3 regions of the Bacillus sp. SRL337 genome follow, and region 2 is predicted to be linked to each of the others. Evidence: riboswitches for the same ligand, from Rfam matches in the RefSeq annotation. Region 2 holds a riboswitch; each other region holds the start of a gene.
What was found. A riboswitch is a leader RNA that binds a small molecule or an ion and turns the genes downstream of it on or off. The one in region 2 is predicted to bind thiamine pyrophosphate.
Positions count from the first base shown of each region.

Region 1 (5,046 bases), 480 kb from region 2:
TATGAAACTACTATATTGATAGTAGTCAGGCAGATGAAGATGGTAACTGATAGAATGATAATGAGTTTGATCTTTCCGTTTAGTTTCACCTTTACAACCTCCTGGCCAAAAATCCTTTCTACAAAATTCTACATAAATATACAGAAGCTTACAATAGAGATTTTTCCGGCTATACGGGAACGGGAGCCTTACCAAAGAAAGAGGCGGTTCCCTTTGACTGTCTGAGGGAAACCGCCAGCTTTGTCAGTATCCTTGAGGATAATTAGGAGTTTGATAGGGATAGGGGTAGGAATATGGGTAGGGATAAGGGTATGGGACAGGGACTGGGTAAGGACCTGGAGAGACAGCGGCTCCTACCGCGAGACCAGTAAGGGCACCTGCTCCGAAACCAGGTTTATAGCCCCAGCCAGGACCTGGATTATAACCGCCCCCGCCGTGATGCCAGGTTGCATGACCGCTGCCATGCCCCCAGCTTGCGTGTCCGCCGCCATGAACAGGTCTTTGAAACTGAAAAGGTGATGAATACATGTTTTATCTCCTCCTGATAAGCATTTCAATATCCTATGCACTTGTATGGGCAGATGCCTGTGAAATTTTTAAGTTTAGGGGAAATAGTAAGTACGGGGATATTCATATTAGAGAACAAGGACCCCTGCAGAATCGGGCAGGGATTGCAGGGGAGAATCAATATTATCCTGTTATTCTAATTAGGAAGGGGAGGTCATTTTGTGGATCCGCTAAAAAACTTGAATAAGGCAATGAGCTATATTGAAGAACATCTTGATGGGGAAGTGACCCTGAAGGAGGCTGCAAGGCACGCACTTTGTTCGGAGTATCATTTTCAACGGATGTTTTCCTACCTATCCGGTTACACGTTGGCAGAGTATATCCGGAGGAGGCGTCTGACATGTGCCGCAGCCGAATTGCGTGACAAAGAGTTGAGAGTGATGGATACCGCTTTGAAATATGGTTACCAGTCTCCTGATGCATTTACGCGGGCGTTTAAGGAGTACCATGGAATAACACCTTCTGAAGCAAGAGGAAATGGTATACCTTTAAAAGCTTTTCCGAAAATGACCTTCCGATTGACAGTAGATGGAGGGGTAGAAATGAATTATCGATTGGAAGAAAAAGAGTCATTCAGGATTGCAGGGATCAAGAAAAGAGTGCCCATTGTTTTTGAGGGAGTCAACCCTGAAATAGAAAAAATGTGGAGGAGCCTGGATGGCGGTATGATCAAAGAGATGAAGCAATTATCCAACATGGATCCTTCAGGCATCATCAGTGCTTCCGGGAATTTTTCGGAAGGAAGGATGGAAGAAAAGGGAGAGCTGGACCACTATATAGGGGCAGCGACTACCAGGGAGTGTCCGGAGCATTGGGCTCAGTTGGAGGTTCCGGCATTGACCTGGGCTGTGTTCGAAGTAGAAGGACCGTTCCCTGATACCCTTCAAAATGTATGGGGAAGGATCTATTCGGAGTGGTTTCCCTCTGCATCCTATGAACAAGCAGAAGGGCCGGAAATCGTATGGAATGAACAGAAGGACATCAGCTTGCCAGATTTCAGGAGTGAAATCTGGATACCTGTCAGTAAAAAGGAATAGGAAAGCCGAAAGACGGTACCCCTGATTTAAAGGATACCGTCTTTCTTTATGATGCTTTACGATCTACATTTAGGGCTGTATCGTTCGTTTTTAGTAACCTCGGAAGACTTCCGGCAAGCAGGACCAGCACAATGGAACAGAAAATGATGGCGCCGAGTACGGTTGTTCCGTTGGCTATAAACGAGTACATGACAGCTGATTGGCCCTCTGGCGCGCTTTCACCCCAGAAAATAAAGCCAGCGACGAAATGCCAGAAGTAACGGGCAATGCTGCCGACGACAATGCCTGTGATGACCCATGCCAGCAGTTTTTTCCTGTCGCCAGTTTGCAGCGTTTTCTGGATTGGGCGGTACAGAAGACCTGCAAATCCGACAAATGTGAAGGCTACAAAGTATTCAATCGCAAACTGAAGCGGCGTAAGAAAATAAATATCTCCAAGCACCACTTGCAACAGGCCCCAGAGAAATCCGGATACCAATCCGACCCTCAGTCCCCATCTGAATGCCACGATGAAAATCGGCACCATGGCAAAGGAAATTGAAATTGCAGGTGACAGCCGGATGGAGGGGAGCAAATCCAGAATCACAGCAAGCGCTGCAAAAACAGATGCCTCCATCATTGGTAATAACTTCATTTTTGACATAAAAAAATCCCCCTTCATCCTAGTTGAAATACGGCAACCATAAGGGAGAACATGTAAGGCGGACAGACATCAGGCGCCCATCCGGTCCACATCCCTGCGCTAGCATTAACTAACAGGTTCAAAGGGTCAGAACAATCATTGTTCACTCTCAGCAATCCGCTCCCCTTGTGGTTAACGTACTATGAAATTGTCAATTCCCATTATATAGAGGAAAAGGAAAAAGATAAAGGGTTTTTGTTTGGGTGTATTCAAAAAGATTGCTGCTTTTACAGTAGTTTTTTGTTTGATCCGAAAGGTGTGTGAATTCGTGCGGGGCTAGCGGGACTGGTGAGGCCAGGGGTACGTGCCCGCCGGAACGTACCCCCACACGCCTCCGGAGTCGCACAGCTGGAGCGAAAATCACCTAAACTCATCCCTCAGACGCACCCTCCGAATCCTCCCGTTTCATACCCAGCCCCCGCCATCCTCACATTCCTGTCCTGATTATTATGACTCCATACCCTGTACCCTCCATTAAATAAAAGGACCTTTTGTACAGATTGCTGCTATTAGAATATCAGTCGGACTCTGACGTGGATTCGGACTGAAACAGCCAGGATCAGGGGGGGCGGGTAGTGAGAGTGGGATCCAGATAAAAGAAGTAAGCCTTATTTCTGGAAAAAACTATTTAAATGAAATTCACGGAAATCGTTTCAATTCCCGTTAAAAAGGTAAATGTACTAGAAATACCGTCATTACGTTAGGAGAGATAACTATGCAAAGAGTCCAAGCCCATTTTAGGAATGAGAACGAAGCAGAGGATGCCAAAGCCAGCCTGCAAACATTGAGGGTGCGGGATGTACTGGTGGAAAGGGTTCCTGAAACGAACAGAAATCTGTGGGACTTGATTAGGGACACGTTCAGCAGGGAAGGCGCTTTTAACGAAGATCACCATGAACCGCATGTAGTTGAATTCCAGGTGGAAGAAGAAGATTATCCGCTGGCGAAAGATGTTATCAAGAAAAATAACGGGTATATTCAATAAAATCACCCAAAACACGCTTCCTCAGTCTAAAAGGAAGCGTGTTTATTTATTCGAGTCTTCTTATTAGCTGTTATGGACAGGGTCAGAATGATAGGATCTATTTTCATTGAACACTGAATTGTCGAGATACTTATGAAAGAACCATTCTCCTGCTGCCAGAACGATCGCTGAAATAAGGGAAGCCAGGACGACATTTTGGTCTGGAAACATGGCTGTTCCCATAAACCATAGGATAATAAAAGCCAGTCCGGCATCGGCTAGCGCTGCAACGGTATTCCGTTTCTTCTGTTCACCGTTCAACCGCTTGAATACCATTAAATCTCCTAATATATATGCTCCCAATGTCAATACAACACTGACGATAAGCATGTCAGAAACCTCGATTCCAAAAATCCCAGTAAGAATAACTCCTAACACAACGGCAATCATGACGAATTTAAGGGCTATTGCTTTCAAGTGCTCCAAGTTGATTCCTCCTTTATAAGATTTAGTCTTTATATACCCGGAGGGAATTTTTTTCATTCCATATTGGCCATTCTAATTCTTGGCAGATATCCAAAGGTTTTTACCTAAAAAGATTAATATGTGCGGTTGTCCGATTACTGTAAAGCATCACTTCGAATTAACTACTAATGAGGGAATCAATATAAGAAAGGAGAAATTGCCGTGATGCTGGGATCCGATAATGAGCAATGGAGTCATAATCAACAAGCCGATTGCGCAAGCGAAGAGAGCAAGGGGTGTATAAGGAGAGTTGAAAGAAAGGTTCGTGTAGAGGCTGAAGTCATCATTAAACCTAGAGTAGTCGTGGTTGACCCCGACCTGGGCAACGAATGCTGTGAAAAGGCGGAAATGATATCTTGTAAAAAAGATGAATATACATTCGTAGTCAGCCAGGACCTCTGCTTGAATATACCACTTCGTTTTGATGCAGAGGTTGAAGTGAGGAATCAAGGAATCCAATATAATCCAAAAGAGAGAGAGACTCAGCCGGTGGAAACAGTTGAACATGAAAAGAAAAGACGCAAGCCGGACATCGATCCGGGATGGATGATTGATTAAGGAGAAAAATAGGAGCCTGTAAATTGTAAATTGATAGATTTGTTTAGTACAACCCTTGCTGCTAATGAATCAACTAGTAGTGAGGGTATCTGCGATAAGTGAGGATGAGGTTATCTTTTACTATGACTGCAAAAAAACCCTCTTCACCTGTTGCTTTTAGTCCTCAAAAATTGAATTTTTGGAGGATGTAACTTATGGGGAAAAAGAATAATGACGTACCGAACAATGGGAATCCTGTTGTTCAACAACAGGTTGCCTGTACAAGAACAATCAACCAGACCATTACTGAAGCAGCAGAAATTTTGGTGACTCCGGTCATAACACCGCAGCCGGCTGAAGCTATTTGTACAGGACCTTTAGTATTTCTTGATGAATTTCCTGCAGATGTTGAGCAAGAATGTAGTATTGTTGTTGCTCAGGAAGTTTGTGTTCAGTTTAATGTTGATTTTGCTGCTGAAGTTGAAGCTGGCCAAACAGGTGCTATTTTTGGAGAGCCTGCAGAAGGTGAATGCGATGGGGAGGCCCTTGGCTGTGTGTTCAGTGCCGGCTTCTTTACGAATAATGAGGAGTTTACACAAGAGCTGCTTGACGCGGCTGGCGGGGAAATTCTTTTGGGCACTGCCACTAACGGAATGTTGAATGGTTTAAGTGTGGTTGCTGATGATACGAATATAGTTGATATCTTAGGGTTGGATTTTACACCCCCTGGAAAT
Region 1 is NZ_OZ481793.1:738,682-743,727, forward strand. It holds gene AC4E8A_RS03615 (sensor histidine kinase) at 1-89, opposite strand, end outside; gene AC4E8A_RS03620 (hypothetical protein) at 244-528, opposite strand; gene AC4E8A_RS03625 (hypothetical protein) at 527-754, shown strand; gene AC4E8A_RS03630 (AraC family transcriptional regulator) at 729-1,604, shown strand; gene thiT (energy-coupled thiamine transporter ThiT) at 1,651-2,247, opposite strand; TPP riboswitch at 2,322-2,423, opposite strand; gene AC4E8A_RS03640 (hypothetical protein) at 3,002-3,271, shown strand; gene AC4E8A_RS03645 (DUF2512 family protein) at 3,335-3,736, opposite strand; gene AC4E8A_RS03650 (hypothetical protein) at 3,938-4,333, shown strand; gene AC4E8A_RS03655 (hypothetical protein) at 4,528-5,046, shown strand, end outside.
Region 1: another riboswitch for thiamine pyrophosphate. It lies ahead of thiT (energy-coupled thiamine transporter ThiT); the one in region 2 lies ahead of AC4E8A_RS05955 (ABC transporter substrate-binding protein).

Region 2 (5,046 bases):
ACTACTCAATCATGATTAATGAAATTGAAAGGATTTCTTCTCTGCTCGATGATTTATTGGTGATCGGAAAACCTAAGGGAATGAAGTTTGAAAGCCATAATATCCCTGAAATCATAGAGTATGTGACTAAGGTGATGGAAAATGACGCAATAAACCAGAATATTGCTTTCAGTGTGAAAATGGAAAATAACCTTCCTCCAATTGAATGTGATGGGAAACATTTAAAGCAAGTACTGATTAATTTGATCAAAAACGGAATGGAAGCGATGCCTGAAGGGGGAGAGATTTCCATCAAAGCGGAACTTGAAAGGTCTGACATGGTCTTGCTGTCTGTAAGGGATGAAGGGCAGGGAATCGCTGAAAAGGATCTTGAGCAGCTCGGTACTCCCTTTCATACTACGAAATCAGACGGTACAGGGCTGGGCCTGATGGTAAGTTTTAAAATTATCGAAGAACACAACGGAACGATTCTTTATGACAGTGTTGAAGGGAAGGGGACAACGGCTTCCATCAAGCTTCCGGTCACTCAGCGGGTACTATAGAATGGGCATTCTGGTCTTAGGTTAGAAACCTAGAAAATCGGGTATACTCTCTTCGGAGGGATTAACCGTGCAGCATAGAAATAAAAACATAAATGAAGATTTTTATATAAAACAGCTATTAAGAATAGGCATCTATAAAGTTTCCGATAAACAGCTCTATGAATTGAGTAAGAATGAACTACAAAATGAGTACCTGGCCCACTATGTGGAGAACTCCATTTCAAAAGTCATTGGAATGACTGGGATGAATGAAGAAGGGTATGCATAACAAAAAAGAATCCTGCTCAGGATTCTTTTTTTATGGTTCTAAGGAACGTCATGCCCCATGGAGCTTTGTAAAATTTCAAACCAGTGATCATGGTCCAGCTTCATATCAAGAGAATCAACAGCAGATTGGATTCTAGCCATTTTGCCTGAACCGACAATCGGCATGATACGGGAAGGGTGGCTCAATAACCAGGCATATATGATTTGATCTATTCCGTCCGCGTTCTTTTCTTTGCGGATCTTTTCCAGTGTATGACGTAGACGCACTGCTTTCTCATCTTCACTGGTGAAGATTTTTCCGCCTGCCAAAGGAGACCATGCCATCGGAGCAATCCTGTTTTGGAGTGCGTGATTCAAAGTTCCGTCTCCAAAATTCTCCAGTTCATAAGGTGATAGTTCCAATTGATTGGTGACCAGAGGGAAATCCATATAAGATTGCAGCATGCTGAATTGATGATCTTTGAAGTTTGAAACACCAAAATAGCGGACTTTGCCTTCTTTATGAAGCTGGTTGAATGCTTCGGAAGTCTGTGCAGGGTCCATGAACGGATCGGGACGGTGAATGAGCAGGACGTCTATGTAGTCTGTATTCAAATTGGTTAAAGAGTTTTCCACTGATTTGATGATATGATTTTTGCTTGTATTATAATGATGTGTTTTGTGTTCTGGACGCTGTTTGGATGGAAGGACAATCCCGCATTTTGTAACGATTTCCATCTTCTCTCTGAGTGATGGTTTTAATCTCAATGCTTCACCAAATAAAGCTTCACAAGTATAGCTTCCATAAATGTCAGCATGATCAAACGTTGTAATGCCGGTATCCAGAACTTTTTGTATTAAATTCAACGTTTCTTGTTTCGATTGGTTCCAATCGTTCAGGCGCCAATGACCATGAATCAACCTGGAGAATGTTAGGTCTTCGGTAAGCTGAATTCTTTCCATTTGTATCCTCCTCGTTTTCACTTTCGCTTTCATTCATTATAGCCTGTATGGACTTATCTTCAAAATAAGAGGGCTTGTCGCTTTATTCCTTTAAAGCGGTGAGGGACTGTCCCCGGCTGCTTTAAAGGGGTAAAGGATGCTTCCGGATGTATTTCTTGAAATTCAGGGGTGTTTATGTCAAAGTAGAGAATGGAAATCAATTAAATATGCGAGAATAGTGGGGGGACCAGTAAGGCTGGTTGAGATTGTATCCTTTTTTAGATACTGACCCTTGGAACCTGATCTGGCTGAGACCAGCGTAGGGAACATATTCTAAACGGTAATTCTGTTTTCAATATGCGTCCCGGATAAACACCGGGGCGCTTTTTTTATTAGGGCACAGACACTGCATGACTCATATGAACAGGTTCTATCATATACTCGCGAACTTTTTGACACTTAAGGAGGAACCTATAATGAAAAAAGGACTATTAGCCTTATTTTCTGCTGTTTTGATTACCGGCTGCAGCGGGCAGAACAACAATGCCGAGCAGAAAGAAGAGGGGCAAGGAAATGAAAGTGAAGAATTGAAAGAAGTTTCCGTTGTGTTGGACTGGACTCCGAATACCAACCATACCGGATTATACGTTGCCAAGGAAAAAGGCTATTTCGAGGAGGCCGGTCTTGATGTGGAAATCATCATGCCAGGGGAGGCCGGGGCTGATTCCATCGTAGCTTCAGGCAGGGCCGAATTCGGTGTCGGCTATCAGGAAGGAGTGACACAGGCACGGGTCCAGGATGTTCCGCTCATCTCCATAGCTGCTGTCATTCAGCACAATACATCCGGATTTGCTTCCCCTGCAGACAAGAATATCGAAACACCAAAGGATTTTGAAGGAAAGACATATGGCGGATGGGGCTCACCAGTAGAAGAGGCTGTCATGGCATCAATCATGAAACAGGAAAATGCTGACGTATCAAAAGTGGATTTCGTCAACATGGGTGACAGTGATTTCTTTACAGCTGTCCAAAGAGACATCGATTTTGCCTGGATTTATTATGGATGGACAGGCATAGAGGCAGAGCTTAGAAACCAGGATATCAATATGATTTATCTAACAGACTACTCGGAGAAATTGGATTATTATACTCCAGTATTGACGACGAATGAAGAAATGATTTCTGATAATCCCGAAACGGTTGAGGCGTTTGTATCTGCTGCTTCAAAAGGATATAATTTCGCCATCGATAATCCGGGAGAAGCAGCAAAGATCCTTATCGATGCGGCGCCGGATCTGGACCCGGATCTGGTCATGAAGAGCCAGAAGTGGCTGGCATCCAAGTATACAGATGATGCACCTAGATGGGGTGAGCAGAAACTGGAGGTCTGGAAAAACTATGCAGACTGGATGTTCGAAAATGAACTTTTGGAAAATGAATTAGAGGCAGAAAAAGCATTCACCAATGAATTTTTGCCGGAATAAGAGGGGGTTCCTTTATGGAAAACAGCTTGATCAGTATTCAAATCCTGCCGAAGACCAAAAACGGTGAGGATGTAATTCCCTATGTCGACGCAGCAATCTCAGTGATTCAGGAGGCTGGAGTAAAGTTTGAGGTTCACCCACTGGAAACAACGATGGAGGGAAACTTATCCGATTTAATGAAAGTAATTGAAAAGATGAATGAAAAAATGATTGAAATGGGGAGCAGGAATGTGATCTCCCAAGTGAAAATCCTTTATCAGCCAAGCGGAATTTCAATGGATCAATTAACAGGGAAGTATAAATGATGAATAGATTCCTTGCAAGGGGATGGCGGCCTACCGTGGTCATCATCCTTTTGTTCATTATTTGGGAGACTGCCGTAAAGATGGCCGATATACCAGCATGGCTGCTGCCAGCCCCGTCACGAATCGCCGGTGAAGCTGCAGCTGTCTGGCCAACTTTTCAGGACCATTTGGCCTCCACTGTATCTTTGACGGTTTTGGGATTCTTGATTGGCTGCAGTATTGGTTTGCTGGTGGCGGTCGGACTGCATCTTATACCAGTCTTAAGAGAGTCGGTTTACCCGCTTTTGATTCTGTCGCAAAATATCCCGGTCATCGTCCTGGCCCCGCTCTTGGTCGTATGGTTCGGTTTTGGCCTGCTGCCGAAAATGATAGTAATCACACTTGTGTGTTTTTTTCCGGTAGCTGTGGCAGCATTGGACGGATTCAGGCAGACAGGCAATGAACTCAAACACTATATGCAGATGGCAGGTGCAAGCAAGATGCAAATCTTCACAAAGTTGGAATGGCCCCATTCCCTTCCATCTATCTTTTCAGGTGTAAAGATATCTGCTACTTATAGTGTCATGGGGGCTGTCATTTCTGAATGGCTGGGGGCGAAGCAGGGCATCGGGGTATTCATGACGTTGGCCTCCTCTTCATTCAGGACGGACAGAGTGTTTGTGGCGATTTTTGCCATTATGTTATTAAGCTTAATATTTTTCGTGTTCATTATTGGAATGGAAAAACTCCTTATCAAGTGGAGGCCGAAAGGAGAAGAGAAGAGTGGAAAAGTTGGAAATCGATCATCTATATAAATCATTTGAAGGTCAGCTCATCCTCGACGATCTCTCACTTTCTGTCGGTGATGGTGAATTTTTATCCATCCTTGGTCCATCTGGGAGTGGAAAGAGTACTCTGTTTCATTTAATTGGAGGACTCTATACCCCTGAAAAAGGAAGCATCACAATTGATGGGAAAACCATCAACGGACAGAGAGGGTATATAAGTTACATGCCGCAAGCCCCGTCACTTCTGCCTTGGAGGACCGTCGAAGACAATGTCCTCCTGGGTCAGGAATTATCAGGGAAAAAAGACAGGCAGGGTGCCAGGGGAATGATCGAACGAGCCGGCCTGGCCGGGTACGAAAAAGCTTACCCTCATGAATTATCCGGCGGGATGAAACAGAGGGTTGCCTTCATACGGGCGCTGCTCAGTCCTCAGCCGATCATTTGCCTGGACGAACCATTTTCAGCTTTGGATGAATTCACCCGGTTGGATATGCAAAAATGGCTCTTGTCCATTTGGGAGGAAAATAAAAAGAGCATTATATTCGTTACCCATAATATTGAGGAAGCTTTATTTCTCTCTGACAGACTGATTGTGTTATCTCCAAGGCCTGCAGCCATTAAAAGCGAATTCAACGTTCCGTTCTCTAGGCCGAGGGACGAAAGCCTGGTTCTCAGCGAGGAATTCCTTCGTTGTAAAAAAACGATTTATGAAGAGTTGATTGTCCATGAGTAACGGCGGGGAAAGAGGAATCATTGATTC
Region 2 is NZ_OZ481793.1:1,214,592-1,219,637, forward strand. It holds gene AC4E8A_RS05940 (ATP-binding protein) at 1-542, shown strand, start outside; gene AC4E8A_RS05945 (Fur-regulated basic protein FbpA) at 610-810, shown strand; gene AC4E8A_RS05950 (aldo/keto reductase) at 849-1,751, opposite strand; TPP riboswitch at 1,961-2,073, shown strand; gene AC4E8A_RS05955 (ABC transporter substrate-binding protein) at 2,207-3,214, shown strand; gene AC4E8A_RS05960 (thiamine-binding protein) at 3,229-3,519, shown strand; gene AC4E8A_RS05965 (ABC transporter permease) at 3,519-4,313, shown strand; gene AC4E8A_RS05970 (ABC transporter ATP-binding protein) at 4,282-5,019, shown strand; gene AC4E8A_RS05975 (TatD family hydrolase) at 5,012-5,046, shown strand, end outside.

Region 3 (5,046 bases), 860 kb from region 2:
TGACCTGCCTCCCAGAGCATCATTCCGCCTAAATCGTTAGCCAGTGCCAGCTCGGTTTTTTTGTGAATGGTATCCTTTCCGTTATAATGGTAAGTTACTCCGTCAATCTCTGCAGAATCTTTATTGGCATTCTCCGCTCGATTTTGGATGATCGCAGAGTAGGTTAATACAGGTTTCGACGGATCTTCAGGTTGTCCATAGAATGGAACACCAAGAACCAGCTTCTCCTTTGGAATTCCATGAGTGTCAAATAACCGACTCCAATACTGGATAATATTTTCAGTAAATGGATATGGCGACAGATTGGCTGCATTGTATCCGCCATCCCACTGCCCGTCGTAGGCCATGATATTGACATAATCAACGTTAGTAAACATCGATGGCAGGAAAATGACTGATTTGTTTTCCTGTCCCGTCACGCTGTCGACTTTTGAATAGACGGCTATGGAAATCTCTTTTTCCATCTCTTTAAGTTCTGCGTTTACTATTTTTATAAACGCTGCCAAGCATTCAGCATCCTCCTCGGAACGGGGGTGTTCAAAGTCTATGTCGACCCCATCCAAGTTCTCCTGCTGAACGATCTCAGCCAATTCGCCTGCGAGCTTCTTTCTATTTTCTTCACTCGATACCGCTTCCTTGAAGTAAGGATAAGATTCCCCGCCATTCATATGAAACCAGCCGCCGACAGCAAGCAGGACCTTTGTATTTTGTTTATGAGCAAGTTTCACAGTTTCGCGCAGGTTTTCCAGTGCATGATCACCATTCATCTTAACCTCACCGGTTCGAGAAGGGTGGGCAAAGGAAAAAATCACATGTGACAGCCTTGAATAATCCGTCTTCTGGGGATCCTGATAATCCTGTACATAACCGATTAATACCTTTGAAGGCTCAGCAGCTTTCTCAGGAAGCTCTTTCTTCGATAAATTTATTTCTGCTGCTCTAGTAAAATGAATGTAAGAATCTGTTTGAGCAGAGTTGGTGCTTTTATAAGAAATCCCTGTGTAAAATCCGCCGGCGAATGTAAATGCAATCACCAGTGACATCAGCGGTAAAAGTTTTTTCATAGATGTAAGCCTCCTGTTGACTTTTCCATTAGAAGTTTACCAGAAATAAAGAACATGAAGCGTTGGTAATATCCGCCTGCCATTTAAGAGACTATCAAAGGAATTGGTGATGCCGATGTAGAAGAGTACTAAGTGCCCTTTTGGACGGAGTTGTATTACGAGTAAACAGGTACCTGTACATGCCGCAGCAGCGGCATCCAGGCAGTTGGGACCATTAATTAAAGGCGAAAACCTATCAAATGTCGTGCCAAGAAAGGGAAATCTCTATTGAGTCCGTTCTTGGTATCCTTCTCCAAGTGAGCAAACACCACCTGGTCATAGGTCCACATCACAGCATAGTTAAGGAGAAATTGAAATTGTCATTCTGTTGTTAAAGAGTCTCATAGAAATCGCTGAATCATACATACTTTCGTTTTTTCCTTCTCAACAAAGAAGGAGAATGGATTCAGCATCTCAAGCGTTGTGTGGGCATCATATTTGGTGCAATCCGGACTTAATTCGACCAAATTATGTGAGGTGGCCATCATATTTGGTGCAATCCCTGAGATAATAGGACAAAATTCCGCCTTAGCCTCTACCATTTGGTGCATTCTGGACTTAATTAGACCAAATGGTGTGAGAAGGGCATCATATTCAATCCATGAAAGGGATGATCTCTTTCCACGGTTATGGAGTCATGGAATCAAGAACGATGCATCAAGGGAATTTTCAGAAAGAAACGGATTAAAATTAAAAAGGAGTGAAGAAAAATGGAAAGAAGTGTAACATCAGGAATTAAAATCCACCGGCCGATAACGGAGGTGTTCGAAGCAATTGTCAACCCTGAACAGATGTCTAATTATTGGTTTTCTTCAGGAACGGATAGATTAGCAGAGGGAAAAATCATTACATGGAGATACGATGAATACAATGCCGAAGGTGCAGTTAAAGTATTGGAAATTCAAGAGCCATATAATATTGTATTCACCTGGGGAGACCCAAAGCATCCTACAACTGTTAGTATTACCCTGACTGAACAGAAGAATGAATCCACCATCATCAAAGTGACAGAATCCGGATTTAACGATGATCCTGCAGAATTGGAAATAATGCTTGCACAAAAGGAAGGATGGGTCTATATGTTGACGTGTTTAAAAGCTTATACAGAAAATGGCATTAACACCCTTAGAGCATCACTAGTTCATGGCTGATCGATCAAATTTTCCCAAAGGCGAGATATGTATACTCATATGCAACATGGAAGATTAGCAAATAAAGACCTTTAAACTATTCTATGCCTGCCTATCTACGCTTTAATAAAATGGCCGGAGACCCGCCACATACAAAAGGACAAGCCCTGCGGCTTGTCCTTTTGCTGTTTTCCTTTATACTGTCTCAGATGCCAGGAGGTTCTCAATATCTTGTTCCATATCGATGGGATCGGTTGTGCATTCAAACCGTTTTACTACTTCTCCGTTGCTGTCAATCAGGAACTTGGTGAAGTTCCATTTGATAGAATAATCATCGGTAAGGTATTCTGGATGCTTGGCATTTAGAAGGGGGATCAGAATTTTAGCAACAGGGTGAAATTTGTTGAACCCTTCAAATGGTTTCTGATGTGTCAGATAGTTAAACAGCGGATGCATCTTTTCATCGCGCACATCAATTTTTTGGAATAATGGAAAGTTCACTCCATAGTTCAACAGGCAGCTATTCTGAATTTGTTCATTGGAGCCGGGTTCCTGATTATCAAACTGATTGCATGGGAAACCCAGGATGACAAATCCTTTGTCCTTATAGCGGTCATACAGCTTTTGCAGATCTTCATACTGATAGGTGAACCCGCATCTCCCAGCTGTATTGACAATTAGTACAACGTTGCCTTTATAATCTTCAAGTGTTTTTTCCTCTCCGTTCATCCCCAAAGCTGAATAGTCGTAAATGCTCATTTCAATTCCTCCTATATAGTAAAATATAACTATTAAACATTATACATTCATTATAATTTCTATATACAAATATGCAAACAATATGTCTCGAATTCGAAGTATTTTTTTGTAGAATGAATTTACCCGATTAATTGTTTGAAATTTCATTTTCATATGGTAGAATGCATATAAATAAATAGCCGAACCGAATTCACTGGGGGAGCCTTTTAAAGGCTGAGATTAAAGTGTACTTTAAGACCCTTAGAACCTGATCTAGTTCATACTAGCGGAGGGAAGTGTGTGCAGAAATTGATTGCCATTTTACAAGTTTGTCAGTCAAGCCGCCTTCCCGTGTATTCCGGGAGGCGGCTTTTTATATTTGCCCACATTTTTAGTAAGGAGTTATCTATGAAAAAACCTGTTCTCCATGCCATTACTAACGGAAGGAACACGATTGAAGAAACAGCATCGATCTGTCTGGACATCTGTCCCTACGTGGATGCCATACATATCCGGGAGCATGACAAAACAGCAAACCAAATTTTTGAATTAGGCAAGAGACTGATTGAAACCGGGATACCGACAGAAAAACTTGTCGTGAATAATCGGGTTGATGCAGCAGCAGCGCTGGGAATTCAGAATATACAGCTTGGGTATCACAGCCTGCCGGTACCGGCCGTTAAACGCTCCTTTCCAGAACTGTCAGTCGGAAAATCGATACATACTCTTACCGAAGCTTTTCAGGCAGTAGAAGAAGGAGCTGATTATCTTGTCTATGGTCATATTTTTCAAACCGACTCAAAAGAAGGGATACCATCAAGAGGAGCCGCTGAGTTCACCAGTATCGCTGCACACGTATCGATCCCCCTTATAGCCATCGGAGGAATTCGGCCATCCAATGCCAGGGAAGTTATTAAACATGGCTGTGCAGGTATCGCTGTAATGTCAGGAATCTTTAGTGCTGAAGATCCCATTGTGGCAGCAAAGGATTATCAAACCCGATTGGAGATGATAGTAGATGAATAACACCTATGACGTAATTGTGGTGGGAGGAGGAATCATTGGCAGCTCCATCGCCTATCAGCAGGCCAAAAGTGGAAAGAACGTCTTGATCATTGATAAAAATGAATTCGGAATGGAAGCTTCCCGTGCGGCTGCCGGAATGTTAGGGGCGCAGGCAGAGATTGATAAAAATGATGCGATGCTAAAGCTTGCACTCAAGAGCAGGGGGATGTTTCCCCAAATAATCAATGAGTTGGAGGAGCTCACTGGTATCCATACCGGATATATCAATCGGGGAATGCTGAAGGTCGCTCAAACAAAAGATGAAATTCCTGAATTAAAAAGGCAGGTTCAGTATCACACTGATTGGGATCCGGATGTGAAATGGCTGGATACTGAAGAACTTCTTCAAAAAGAACCAGCTCTATCACAAGATTTCGAGGGGGCAATGGACATTCCCAATGACGGGCAGGTAATGGCTCCTCAGCTATCAATGGCTTTCTTTCAAGGAGCAGCAGCTCATGGTGCTGATTCCATTTCCTACTGTGAAGTAGAAGAAATCTTATCGACCGGCAAACGTGTGGATGGCGTCCAAACCCCTCAAGGAAAATTTTTTGCCGAAACTGTCGTCGTCGCATCCGGTGCATGGGCAGGAAAGCTGATGAAGAGAAATGGAATCTTCCTTGATCTTATTCCAGTGAAAGGGGAATGTTTTTCTGTCATACCAGCCATGCCGCTTATCAGTTCAACGATTTTTTCAGACCAGGGCTGCTATGTCGTACCCAAAAAAGACGGCAGGCTCATCATAGGTGCAACCACTTATCCGTACAGTATGGACAAATCAGTTTCTCTGAAAGGAATTTCCCGGTTGGCAGAAAAGGCCGTTTCACTGCTTCCCGAAATAAAGGAAGCCAAATGGAACAATGCCTGGGCCGGAATCAGGCCGCAGACGGGAGATGGCTTGCCTTACATTGGAATCGATCCGGAACATAAGGGACTTTTCATGGCGGCAGGACATTATAGAAACGGGATCTTGCTCAGTCCGATAACCGGAAAGATGGTGTCCGATATGA
Region 3 is NZ_OZ481793.1:2,077,745-2,082,790, reverse strand. It holds gene AC4E8A_RS10285 (glycoside hydrolase family 18 protein) at 1-1,064, opposite strand, end outside; gene AC4E8A_RS10280 (SRPBCC family protein) at 1,814-2,254, shown strand; gene AC4E8A_RS10275 (glutathione peroxidase) at 2,429-2,992, opposite strand; TPP riboswitch at 3,178-3,283, shown strand; gene tenI (thiazole tautomerase TenI) at 3,380-3,997, shown strand; gene thiO (glycine oxidase ThiO) at 3,990-5,046, shown strand, end outside.
Region 3: another riboswitch for thiamine pyrophosphate. It lies ahead of tenI (thiazole tautomerase TenI); the one in region 2 lies ahead of AC4E8A_RS05955 (ABC transporter substrate-binding protein).